2 linked regions of the Cupriavidus necator genome follow. The protein of the gene in region 2 binds, or shares a complex with, the protein of the main gene of each other region. Links are inferred from orthologs where the notes say so. Each region holds a gene or a part of one and is shown on either strand. Other genes may lie near its edges.

Region 1 (5,418 bases), 520 kb from region 2 along the record:
TGCCTGAGGTAATGCGGAAATCGTCCAGCGGCATGGGCGCTCCATCGGTCTGACCAGCAAGATCAAGGGAATGAGCGCCCCGGCCGGGGCTCCGCGGCAAGGAATGCGGGGCGTGTGGACAGGGGCGCACAGCCCCTATGGTCAGGCCGGCAGGGCTGCCAGGTCAATGCTGCCTTCAAACACGGTGGTGGCCGGGCCGGTCATGCGCACCGGTTCCGCGCCGCCATCCCAGGCAATGGTCAGATCGCCGCCGTGGGTATGCACCCGCACCGGCGAGTCCAGCAGGCCGCGCCGGATGCCGGCCACCACGGCCGCGCAGGCGCCGGTGCCGCAGGCCAGGGTTTCGCCGGCACCGCGTTCGTAGACGCGCAGCCGGATGGCATGGCGGTCCTGCACCTGCATGAAGCCGGCATTGACGCGGTTGGGGAAGGCGGCATGGTGCTCCACCACCGGGCCGTCCTGCAGCACCGGGAAGTTCTCCACGTCGTCCACCACCTGCACCGCGTGCGGATTGCCCATCGATACCACCGAGATCCATTCGGTGCGGCCGTTGACCTCCAGGCCGTACAGCGTGTCCGCGCCTTCCGCGCGGGTGGGCAGGCCTTCCGCACGGAACGGCACGCGCGCCGGTTCCAGTTCGGGCGCACCCATGTCCACCGTGACCTGGCCGTCGTCCTGCAGCGTCAGGGTAATGACGCCGTTCATCACTTCGACGCGCACCGAGCGCTTGTCGGTCATGCCCTTGTCGGTGACAAAACGCACAAAGCAGCGCGCGCCGTTGCCGCAGTGCTCCACCTCGCTGCCATCGGCATTGACGATCCGGTAGCGGAAGTCGACATCGGGGCGGGACGGCTTTTCAACGATCAGGATCTGGTCAGCGCCAACGCCGAAATGCCGGCTGGCCAGCGCACGCCATTGCGCCGGGGTCAGGTCGATCTGCTGGTGGATGCCGTCGAGCACGACAAAGTCGTTGCCCGCGCCGTGCATCTTGGTGAACTGGAGTTTCATGGTGGGGATTGTAGCTGCGCGGCGCCGGACGTGCCGGCGCGCTCAGTAGATCTCGGGCTCGCCCGGCAGGCGGTGCTTGAAGCGCTTGTGCACCCAGTAGTACTCGGGTACGCGCGGGCGGATGCAGTCCTCGAAGAAGGCATTCATGCGGCGCGTGTCGTCGGTGACGCTTGCGCCGGGGTAGTCTTCCCAGGGCGGCAGGATGCGCAGCACATAGCCCTGGTAGTCGGGCAGCATCTCGGTGTAGATCGGCACGACCTTGGCCCCGGTCAGGCGCGCCAGCCGCGACACCGAGGTCAGTGTCAGCGCCTGCACGCCGAAGAACGGCACGAACTCCGAGTCGCGCTCGCCGAAATCCATGTCGGCGATCAGCTGCAGGGCCTCGCCCTTCTTCAGGCAGCGCAGGATGTCGCGCGCGCTGTCGTTGCGCGAGATCATGTTGGCGCCGAAGCGCCCGCGCGCGTGCTTCAGGAAGTGGTCGAACAGGTCGTTCTTCTGCCTGGTATAGAGCGATGCGCCGGAGCGGCCGAGATGCTCGCGCAGGTCGATGGTGAGTCGGATCGCACCGGCTTCCACGCCCGACAGGTGCAGCGTCACCAGGATATGCGGGGTGCCATCCAGGGCCACCAGGCCGGCCTGGTCGTCGATCTGCACCCAGCGGCGCATCTGCGCCTCACTGCCGGTCCAGAAGATGCCGCGTTCGGCAAAGCTGCGGAACAGGATGCGGAAGCTCTGCCGCGACAGTTCATCGATTTCGGCCTCGGTCCGGTCCGGGAAACACAGGCGCAGGTTGGCCTGCACCACGCGGCGCCGCTCGCTCGGCACCAGGTAGAGCAGGCTTCCCAGCGCCTCGCCGAAGCGCGCGACGAACGGATATGGCAGCTTGCCCAGCACCGTCAGCAAGCCGATGCCAAGCCACGTGAACACACGGCTCATGAAATCGATCGATCAGTGGCCGGCTCGGTATCATTGCCCGGCGCGTCCGGGGTACCCGCTCCGGCGGGTTGCTTGTAGCGGTTGTAAGCCCACAGGTACTGCGTGGGGCACAGGCCCACCAGTTCCTCGATAGTCCGGTTGATGACCGCGGCAGCGGCGGCAGGATCGTCCGGCAGCATGCCGCCGTCGTTGATCACGCGCAGGTGGCCGCGATAGCCGGCGCCGCGCGGCAGGCGCTCGGCAAAGACCGCCACCACCGGCGCGCCGGTCAGCTGCTGCAGCCGGTGCACCAGTGCCATGGTATAGGCCGGCTTGCCGAAGAACGGCGCCCAGTTGCCCTCGCCGCCGCTGGGCACCTGGTCGGGCAGGATGCCCACCGCCTGGCCGCGCTTGAGTGCCTTCACCAGCATGCGCACACCGCGCGGCGTGGCCGGCGCCATGTGCATGCCGGGCCGGGTGCGCATTTTTTCAATCCAGTCGCGCAGCCAGGGCTGGTGCGGCGGCTTGAACAGGGCGGTGACCGGGCGCTGCAGCGCGTGGGACTGCGGCAGCACTTCAAAGCAGCCCAGGTGCGGGGTCAGGATGATGATGCCCTTGCCGCGCGCCTGCAGCTTGCCCAGCTCGGGCCACAGGTAGTCGTCAAAGCCATGCAGCTTCGCACCGATCTTGCTGCGGCTCCAGAAGTAGGGCATCTCGACGATCATGCGTCCGGCCGAACGGGCCGCTTCGTCGATCATCGCATCGGTGGCGTCGGGAAACGCCTGGCGGAAGTTCTCCCGCAGGCGCTGGCCGTAGCGGCCGGGCAGGCGCGCGCTCAGCAGTCCGAGCGCGCCGCCCGCGGCTTGCAGCAGCCGCAGGGGAAAACGGGAGATCAGCCAGAACAAAAAGGTCATCAGGCGCGAAAAGCGGGTCTGCTACGGGTCTGTGCCGGGGAACAGACGGGCAGGCAGCGTTTTTTCTATGGCGGTATTCAGTTCCGCGCGCAGCGTGCCGTCATCGGATTCATCTGGGCACGGTGCCCCCGGCTGGTTGGCAGGGTGCCGTACCGTACCGTTGGCGCGCTGCAACGAGCCCGGCAGGCGCGTATAATAGCGTGTATCGCCGAGTTAACTGACAACTTGCGGGGCGATGCGGCTCTAACCGGGCTGCTTGAAATACCGCTAAAGCGTCGCCGCCATGAACTGATCGGGCTGGCACGCAATAGCCAACCTGGAGAATAAGTTCGTGGCAAACGACTTCCTTTTTACTTCGGAATCCGTCTCCGAAGGCCATCCCGATAAGGTCGCCGACCAGATTTCCGACGCCGTCCTCGACGCCATCCTGGCCCAGGACAAGTACGCGCGTGTGGCGGCCGAGACGCTTTGCAACACCGGTCTGGTGGTGCTGGCTGGGGAAATCACCACGACTGCCAACGTCGACTATATCCAGATCGCGCGCGACACGATCAAGCGCATCGGCTACGACAACACCGATTACGGCATCGACTACAAGGGCTGCGCGGTGCTGGTCGCCTATGACAAGCAATCGCCCGACATCGCCCAAGGCGTGGACCGCGCCTCCGACGACTACCTGAACCAGGGTGCCGGCGACCAGGGCCTGATGTTCGGCTACGCCTGCGACGAGACCCCGGAACTGATGCCGTTCCCGATCTACTACGCCCACCGCCTGGTCGAGCGCCAGTCGCTGCTGCGCCGCGACGGCCGCCTGCCCTGGCTGCGCCCGGACGCCAAGTCGCAGGTGACGGTGCGTTATGTCGACGGCAAGCCGCACAGCGTGGATACCGTGGTGCTGTCGACCCAGCATTCGCCGGACATCACCCAGGCCCAGATCCGCGAAGCCGTGATCGAGGAAATCATCAAGCCGGTGCTGCCGGCCGAGATGCTGAAGGAAACCAAGTACCTGGTGAACCCGACCGGGCGCTTCGTCATCGGCGGCCCGCAGGGCGACTGCGGCCTGACCGGGCGCAAGATCATCGTCGATACCTACGGCGGCGCCTCGCCGCACGGTGGCGGCGCGTTCTCGGGCAAGGACCCGTCCAAGGTCGACCGCTCGGCCGCCTACGCCGCGCGCTACGTTGCCAAGAACGTGGTGGCTTCGGGCCTGGCGCGCCAGTGCCAGGTGCAGGTCAGCTACGCCATCGGCGTGGCCCGCCCGATCAACGTGACGGTCTACACCGAAGGCACCGGCAAGATCCCCGACGCCAAGATCGCCGAGCTGGTGCAGGAGCACTTCGACCTGCGCCCGAAGGGCATCGTGCAGATGCTGGACCTGCTGCGCCCGATCTACGAGAAGACTGCCGCCTACGGCCACTTCGGCCGCGAAGAGCCGGAATTCTCTTGGGAAGCCACCGACAAGGCGGCTGCCCTGCGCGCCGCGGCCGGCCTGTAAGCGCCACCCGCGCCAGCAGCACTGACGGCAAGCCCCGCCGGCCCGCAAGGGCCCGCGGGGTTTTTTTACGCGGGCTTGATCCTGGTCCAGTCGCCGCGTGACGCCGGCGCCACGGCTGACGGCAGGGAGTAAAATCCCGCCATCCCCAGCCGCCACGCCGGCGGCCGACCCCAAACACTGGTGACCGTTTCCAGAGGATGCCATGTCCGAAGCGCCTGTCCTTGCCCCCTCGACCTCAACCCAGCCGCCCGCCGCCGGCCAGCTCAACCTGATCCGCCCGCAGCCATATGCCGACTGGGCGCCGCAGGTCACGGCCGAAGAACGCGCCACGCTGCGCCGCGAGCTGGAGCAGGGCGCCGTGCTGTACTTCCCGAACCTGAATTTCCGCTTCCAGCCGGGCGAAGAGCGCTTCCTTGACAGCCGCTATTCCGACGGCAAGTCCAAGAACATCAACCTGCGCGCCGACGACACCGCGGTGCGCGGCGCCCAGGGCAGTCCGCAGGACCTGGCGGACCTGTACACGCTGATCCGCCGCTACGCCGACAACAGCGAATTGCTGGTGCGCACGCTGTTCCCTGAATACATCCCGCACATGACGCGCGCCGGCACCTCGCTGCGGCCCAGCGAGATCGCCGGGCGCCCGGTCAGCTGGCGCAAGGACGACACCCGCCTGCACGTGGACTCGTTCCCGTCCAACCCGATGCTGGGCAAGCGCCTGTTGCGCGTGTTCCACAACATCGACCCGGCCGCGGCGCGCGTGTGGCGCGTGGGCGAGCCGTTCGGCGATTTTGCGCAGAAGTTCGTGCCCAAGACCCATGGCATGTGGCCGGGGCAGGCGGCGCTGATGAAGCTGCTGCATATCACCAAGCGCAAGCGCTCGGAATATGACCACCGCATGCTGCAGCTGCATGACTTGGCCAAGGCCGACCTGGATTACCAGGCCAAGGTGCCGCAGCAGGAATTCCACTTCCCGCCGGGTTCCACCTGGATCGTCTTCAGCGACCAGCTGCTGCACGCGGCCATGCGCGGACGGGCGATGATGGAGCAGACCATCTACCTGGCGCCGCAGGCGATTTCCGACCACAC
Region 2 (7,696 bases):
GGCTGTTGCCCTTCGGCACTGCCGGGCTGATTCTGGTGGTGAATCCAGGCTTCATGAAGGTGCTGTGGGAGGACCCGATTGGCTTGCGCATGATCGGCGGCGCGCTGGTATCAATGACCTTCGGTGTGCTGTGGATGCGCAAGATCATCCGTATCCGGGTATGAATGTGCAGCGTGCGGTTCCACAAGTACATGCAGTGCTCGAAGAAGCAGGGCTTGGACAGCTATCCTGACGGGAGTCCATCATGCAAGGCATTATCCAGGGGTTTCAGGCGGACCAGTTTGTCGTGCTCGCGCTGATCTTCGTGGCGGCGTTCGGCACGGTGTTCGGGGTGCTCTACGTGTTCTCGCCCAACCGCTTGCGGGGGCGGGCGGAGCAGATTGCAGGCCAGGCGGGTCAGCTCGGGGCTGATCCTGGCAAGCAGAATCCGCTATACGAAAAGCTGGTGCAATGGGCGCAGCCGGTATCGCGGCTGTCACTGCCCAAGGAGGGGTGGGAGAGCTCGCAGCTGCGCGTGCGCTTCATGAACGCCGGCTGGCGCAATGCCAGTGCCGCACCGCTGTACTTTGCGGCCAAGACCGTTCTGGCCATCGCCCTGCCGATGATCGGGCTGCTGGCAGCCGCCGGCCAGCCCGGCCTGCAGGACCGGAATATCATGTTCGCGTTGCTGGCAGTGCTGGGGGCAATCGGCTACTACCTGCCCAACGTCGTTCTCGCGCGCAAGGTCGCGCAGCGCCAGCGTACGGTGTTTGAAGAGTTTCCGGACGTGATCGACCTGCTGACCGTCTGCGTGGAGGCCGGCCTCGGGCTCGATGCAGCGCTGATGCGCGTGGCCGACGAGCTGGCGCTGCGCTGCCCGGTGCTGGCCGATGAGCTCCAGCTGATGCTGCTGGAGCTGCGCTCGGGCTTCTCGAAGGAAAAGGCGCTGTCTAACCTGTCGCTGCGTACAGGCGTGGAGGACGTGGACAAGTTCGCCTCCATGCTGATCCAGGCCGACCGCTTCGGCACCAGCCTGGGCGAGTCCCTGCGCGTGCTGTCCGACATGCTGCGCACCAAACGCCGCATGCGGGCCGAGGAGCAAGCCGCCAAGATCGCGCTCAAGCTGTTGTTCCCGCTGATCTTCACCATCTTCCCGTCGCTGTTGCTGGTGCTGCTCGGGCCAGCCTTTATCCAGATCTATCGCGTTCTCCTGCCCACCATGGCCGGACAGGGAGGGTAATACTTCCGGGAAACCGTGATCGTTTCCCCCGGCTGTCTCCCGGTGCAATGCCGGCTAGACAGTCACTTGCCCGGACCTGGTTCCGGGCTTTTTTGCTTTTCGTCGGGATTCGCGGGACTTGACCAGACGGGCTGGCTTATTAAGAATGCAGGCAACCACCCGCCGCCGTAGCGGCCCATGCAGCGAGCCCCATGCGCCTCCGGAGTCCCCATGAAGCTACGCATCCTGAGCGACCTCCACATCGAGCACAACATGCCGCAGTCCGTGCCTGCCTGCGATGCCGACGTCGTGGTGCTGGCCGGCGACATCGCCAACGGGCGCGACGGCATCGACTGGGCCGCGCGCACCTTCAGCCAGCCGGTGGTCTATGTGCCCGGCAATCACGAATACTACGAAAGCAACTTCGATACCGTGGATCGCCTGATGGCCGAAGCCACCGAGGCGCACCCGGGCATACAGGTGCTCAATGGCACCGTGGCCGAATTCAATGGCGCGCACGGACGGGTACGCATCATCGGCACTACCTGGTGGACTGACTACACCCTGTTCGGCACTGACCGGCGCGATGACGCGATGCAGGCTTGCGCGGCTGTGATGCTGGATCACCGCCTGATCGAACTCCACGGCGACGACGGCCGTCCGCGGCATTTCACGCCCCAGGACGCGCTGGCGCGCCACCAGGCCGCGTCGGCCTGGCTGGCGGCGCAACTGGCGCAGCCCTACGATGGCAAGACCGTGGTGGTCACGCATCACGGCCCCGACCTGGGCAGCCTGGACCCGCGCTACTCGCACGACCTGGTCTCGGGCGGCTTCCTGTCGCGCCGGCCCGACCTGGTAGCAAAGGCGGACCTGTGGATCCACGGCCATACCCACACCAGCTTCGACTACTGCATCGACGATTCGCGCGTGGTCTGCAACCCCCGCGGCTACGTCAGCCGCCGCACCGGCGAGCTGGAAAACAAGCGCTTCGACTGGTGCTGCGTGGTTGTGGTCTGACGCGCGCCGGAGCCGGCCTCAGCCCTTGCCGCGCGCATCCCTCAGTTGTAGTTGAAATTGACCGTTGCCACGCTGTCGACCGTGCCTGGCGTGACCGGGCCTACCCGGTAGTACCTCACCCCCAACGGAATGGCCATGGTCATTGCCGCGCCGACATTGCCCATGCCGACATCGGCGTTGAGCGGCAGCGGGGTGCCCGCCGGGCCGCCATTCAGCATCTGCAGGCCAACGCCTTGCGCCGAGCCGTTGTTCCGCAGGACGCTGCCCACGGCGGTGGCATCGCCGCTGATGTTCATCGTGACGATCGACTGGGTGACGCAATTCTCGAGAGTGAGCCCGAATCTCGTCGCGCCCGCGGTCGAGCCGATGGTGGGCAGGGACGAGGCGCTGATCTTGGGCAAGGTAATGACCTGGTTCGCCGTGCCGGCGCTGAGGTTGCAGCTTGGCGGAATGAAGCGGAAGGTCACTGGCGAAGTCATTTGCTCGCCGAACTGGGCCGTCCACGGCCCCGGTCCCGAGCCCCCCGTCCAGCTGTCCTGGTAGCCGAAGCGCATCAGGCTGTCACTGAACGTGCCGCTGGTCAGCACCGTGCTGGTCCGCACCAGGTCCAGCCGGAACCGGAAGGTCTGGGTCGAGGTGCCCAGCGGCATCGTGCAAGGCACCCCGCCCGAAGCCGCCCCCATGCAGTTGGCACCGAAGTTGTCGCCGCCGTTGGTGCCGTAGCTGGTCGGTGCAATCAGGTTGCCGTCGGGCATGTACATGCGATAGCCCAGTCCCGGCATGGCGGTGGCAAAGGTCTGCTGCGAGATCGAAGTCGCCACCAGCGGCGTCTGCGGCGTGTAGTTCAGGGCCCAGCCATTGGTAGATGGATGCCGCAGTCCGGTGTCGTCGCACGTCACCGTTACGGTAATGGTGGCGCTGGAGATCACCTGGCCGATGCCGGTGGTCTTGCTGATGCTCACCGTGGCCGGCAGGAACGGCGAGGTCACGGTGGTTCCCATGCAGGCAGCATGCGCCTGGGCGTATGCCAGGCACATGAGTGCCGCACAGGCAAGCACCGAAGGCACGCGCCTGATGCACGCGGTGGCATGAACCAGCCAGCGTCGTGGCGATGTAGTGATTTCGTTTTCCATGGCAGCCATGCTAGGAGGTGGGTTGATCCGGGATTTGCCCGCGGGTTCAATAGGCGGCGATTAGAAATGTAGCCAGCGCCTTCCGCTCCACAAATAGGGCAAGCCTTAGATCAGGGTGAGAGTTTTCTGCGCTCGTGCATGGCAAGGCGCGAGCGTCGCGCTGCCCGGAACGAAAAAACCCCCGCGGGCTCGCACCCGCGGGGGTTCTTCAAGACAGCCTGCCCGTAAGGGCAGTCGGTCGGCGATGAATTACATCATGCCTTCCATGCCGCCCATGCCGCCCATGCCGCCCGGCATTGCCGGAGCCGATTCTTCCTTCGGCGATTCGGCAACTGCGCAGTCGGTGGTCAGCATCAGCGAAGCCACCGAAGCGGCGTTCTGCAGTGCGGTGCGGGTGACCTTGGTCGGGTCCAGCACGCCCATTTCCACCAGGTCGCCGTACTCGCCCGAAGCGGCGTTGTAGCCGTAGTTGCCCTTGCCTTCGATAACCTTGGCAACGACCACCGAAGCTTCTTCACCGGCGTTCAGCACGATCTGGCGCAGCGGCTCTTCCATGGCGCGCAGCACGATCTTGATACCGGCGTTCTGGTCGGCGTTTTCGCCGGTCAGTGCCGAGATCGCAGCGCGGGCACGCAGCAGGGCCACACCACCGCCGGGGACGATGCCTTCTTCCACCGCAGCGCGGGTGGCGTGCAGGGCGTCTTCCACGCGGGCCTTCTTTTCCTTCATTTCGACTTCGGTGGCAGCGCCAACCTTGATCACGGCAACACCGCCGGCCAGCTTGGCCACGCGCTCTTGCAGCTTCTCACGGTCGTAGTCCGAGGTCGCTTCTTCGATCTGGGCGCGGATTTGCTTGACGCGGCCTTCGATCGCAGCTGCGTCGCCGGCGCCGTCGATGATGATGGTGTTTTCCTTGCCGATCTCGATGCGCTTGGCCTGGCCCAGGTCGTTCAGGCCAGCCTTTTCCAGCGTCAGGCCGATTTCTTCAGCGATGACGGTGCCGCCGGTCAGGATGGCGATGTCTTCCAGCATGGCCTTGCGGCGGTCGCCGAAGCCCGGGGCCTTGACGGCGGCGGTCTTCAGGATGCCACGGATGTTGTTGACCACTAGGGTCGCCAGGGCTTCGCCCTCGACGTCTTCAGCGACGATCAGCAGCGGGCGGCCGGCCTTGGCCACTTGCTCCAGCACCGGCAGCAGGTCGCGGATGTTGCTGATCTTCTTGTCGAACAGCAGCACGAACGGGTTGTCCAGCTGGACAACCTGCTTTTCCGGGTTGTTGATGAAGTACGGCGACAGATAGCCGCGGTCGAACTGCATGCCTTCCACGACTTCCAGCTCGTCGGCCAGCGACTTGCCGTCTTCAACCGTGATCACGCCTTCCTTGCCGACCTTGTCCATGGCTTCGGCGATGCGCTCACCGATGGAGGTGTCGCTGTTGGCCGAGATCGCGCCAACCTGGGCGATTTCCTTGCTGGTGGTGGTGGGCTTGCTGACCTTCTTCAGCTCTTCCACGGCGGCGGCAACAGCCTTGTCGATGCCGCGCTTCAGGTCCATCGGGTTCATGCCGGCGGCAACGAACTTCATGCCTTCGCGCACGATCGACTGGGCCAGCACGGTAGCGGTGGTGGTACCGTCACCGGCGTTGTCGCTGGTCTTGGAAGCCACTTCCTTGACCATCTGGGCGCCCATGTTCTGCAGCTTGTCCTTCAGCTCGATTTCCTTGGCCACGGACACGCCGTCCTTGGTCACGGTCGGGCCGCCGAAGCTGCGCTCCAGCACCACGTTGCGGCCCTTCGGGCCCAGGGTCACCTTGACTGCGTTGGCGAGGATGTTCACGCCTTCGACCATCTTGGCACGTGCGGCGTCGCCGAACACTACGTCTTTAGCTGCCATTCTTGAATCTCCTGAAATCTGTACGGGGTGGCGGTCAGTTGGTGAATTACTTGTTCACCACGGCCATGATGTCTTCTTCGCGCATGACCAGCAGTTCCTGGCCTTCCACCTTCACGGCCTGGCCGGCGTACTTGCCGAACAGCACGCGGTCACCGACCTTGACGTCGAGGGCGATGTTGTTGCCCTTGTCATCCTTCTTGCCAGGACCGATTGCCAGCACTTCGCCTTGATCGGGCTTCTCGGCAGCGTTGTCGGGAATCACGATACCGGACGCGGTCTTGGTTTCGTTGTCCAGACGCTTCACGATCACGCGGTCGTGCAAAGGACGCAGATTCATACGGACTCCTAGATACAAAGTGAGTTTTTGATCACAAATCGGCCGGCTACCGAGGCGACGGCCGTCAGAAATGTTCAGGTGTCGCAGGAGGCTGTTAGCACTCACCCCTGACGAGTGCTAATTATAGGGACGGGGTAGGGGCATTTCAAGACGCGGGTGTGATGCGGGTTTTCCCGAGGAGCGGTTGATGCCTTGCGCGGCATGGGCTCCCGGCCGGCAACGACCCGCCTGTAGGAATAATCCCGGCACCCATTCGGGCGTGTGCCTGACAGCGCAACGTGGTGCCGCTACCTAGACTGGGCTTGTCGCCGCGCGCCCGTCTTGGCCGGATGTACGGCGTACGCCGCGCCGAGCGCTTCCGTTGCCGGCGCCTCCGACAGCGACTCTGGAGGTATTCCATGGATACGAAACAGCCTGCTCGCCTTACCCGAATCGCCAGCGTGATTGCCGCAGGCCTGGCTGGCCTCAGCTGCGCTGCGGCCATTGCCCAGACAACCGCCACCCCCGCTACCCCGGCCACGCCGGCAACCCCTGCTGCCCAGGGCATGCCCGCGACCCCGGCGATGCCGGCAACCTCTGCCACGCCGGCAGGCGGCCAGGGCGTGCCGCCCGGCATGACCCAGATCGAGCCGCCGAAGGACCCGCTGGTGGAACGCCGCGAGGCGCGCCAGAAGGCCGCCGCCGAGTACAAGGCCAAGAAGAAGGCGGCCAAGGGTGAGTACAAGGAAGAAGTCGGCGCTGCCAAGCAGGAGCGCAAAGTAGAGAACAAGGCAGCCGATGCAACGGCCAAGCAGGAAATGGCCGCACCAAAGCAATAGCGCCAGCCTTTGCGAGACGGGTGGCCGGGATCAGCCGGCCACCTTCTTCTTGCCAGACATACCCCTCCCGTTTGCCCTTCGGCAGCATCCGGACCCTGGCGGCTTGCAAGAGGCAGGATCGCGCCTAGACTCGATACGAGCGAGTCGTGCGCCTTTCTGCCCGGCTTGCCATCTGCGCCATGTCCGCTGCCCACCCACGCCACTGGTTCGCAGGCCTTCTCCTGTCCGGCCTGGTGGGCGCACTCAGCCTGTGCAGCACGTTTGCCGTAGCGCAGCAGAAGCCGGCGCCGGCGTCCGCGCCCGTTGCGGCCCCCGCGGCGAAAGCCGCAACCGGCAAGGCAGATGTCGCCAGGCCGCGCGGCCTCAACCTGGCCAACAAGCCGCGCATGGGCGACTTCGATGTGATGGTCAACAGTCGCGTCATCCGCGTGCTGGTGCCTTACAGCCGCACCCTCTACTTCAGCGACAAAGGCCACGAGCGCGGAATTACCGCAGAACTGGTGCGGGAATTCGAGCGCTACCTGAACAAGACCTACGCCAGTCGACTGGGCAAGCGCCCGCTCACCATCATCATCATCCCCACCACGCGCGACCGGCTGCTGCCCGACCTGGCGGCGGGCCTGGGCGATATCGCCGCCGGCAACCTGACCGAGACCGAGGCCCGGCTGAAGATGGTCGACTTTGCCGCGCCGCGCGACCGCAAGCCAGTGCGCGAGCTGATCGTGACCGGCCCCAAGTCGCCGGCGCTGAAGAGCCTGGACGACCTGGCGGGCAAGACCGTCCACGTGCGCCGCGCGAGCAGCTACTACGACAGCCTGACTGCACTGAACAACCGCCTGCGCCAGTCCGGCAAGGCGCCGATGAAGCTGGTGCTGCTGCCCGATGCCCTTGAAGACGAGGACGTGCTCGAGATGCTGAACGCGGGCCTGCTGGAGATCGTCGTGGTCGACGACTGGAAGGCCGCAATGTGGGCGCAGATCCTGCCTGACATCAAGGTGCGCCAGGACCTGGCGGTGCGTGAAGGCGGCTATGTCGGCTGGGCCTTCCGCAAGGACAGCCCGCAGTTGCGGCAGGTCATTGACGATTTCTATGTCAATTACGTCAAGAAGCAGGGCATGGCGGAATACCTGATCAAGCAATCCATGCGCCGGGTCAAGCAGATCAAGAACAACACCGAGGACGCCGAATACAAGCGCTTCCAGCAGACCGTTGCCTTCTTCGAGAAGTATGGCAAGGACCATGGCTTCGACCCGCTGATGCTGGCGGCACAGGGCTTCCAGGAGTCACAGCTCAACCAGCA

Evidence for each region.
Region 1: the proteins of groL (region 2) and metK are in contact, whole or in part, in a cryo-EM structure (PDB 8P4O), measured with the Escherichia coli proteins. The link is inferred for Cupriavidus necator from one-to-one orthologs.

What each region holds. Positions count from the first base shown.
Region 1 is NZ_CP066018.1:1,271,701-1,277,118, reverse strand. The notes cover bases 2,457-5,250. They hold metK (methionine adenosyltransferase), read left to right. Parts: upstream 2,457-3,168; coding sequence 3,169-4,332; downstream 4,333-5,250. Other genes in these bases: I6H87_RS05900 (Kdo hydroxylase KdoO), read left to right, coding at 4,535-5,250; I6H87_RS05910 (lysophospholipid acyltransferase family protein), read right to left, coding at 2,457-2,837. In the rest of the region: I6H87_RS05925 (polyphosphate kinase 2 family protein), read right to left, coding at 1-34; dapF (diaminopimelate epimerase), read right to left, coding at 142-1,008; I6H87_RS05915 (lipid A biosynthesis lauroyl acyltransferase), read right to left, coding at 1,051-1,944; more of I6H87_RS05910, read right to left, coding at 1,941-2,456; more of I6H87_RS05900, read left to right, coding at 5,251-5,418. UniProt on the Escherichia coli protein: Catalyzes the formation of S-adenosylmethionine (AdoMet) from methionine and ATP.
Region 2 is NZ_CP066018.1:747,150-754,845, forward strand. What follows is about bases 2,920-5,779. They hold groL (chaperonin GroEL), read right to left. Parts: upstream 5,242-5,779; coding sequence 3,598-5,241; downstream 2,920-3,597. Other genes in these bases: I6H87_RS03500 (fimbrial protein), read right to left, coding at 2,920-3,216; groES (co-chaperone GroES), read right to left, coding at 5,288-5,578. Also shown: I6H87_RS03485 (type II secretion system F family protein), read left to right, coding at 1-164; I6H87_RS03490 (type II secretion system F family protein), read left to right, coding at 245-1,219; I6H87_RS03495 (metallophosphoesterase), read left to right, coding at 1,430-2,215; more of I6H87_RS03500, read right to left, coding at 2,257-2,919; I6H87_RS03515 (hypothetical protein), read left to right, coding at 5,977-6,396; I6H87_RS03520 (MltF family protein), read left to right, coding at 6,576-7,696.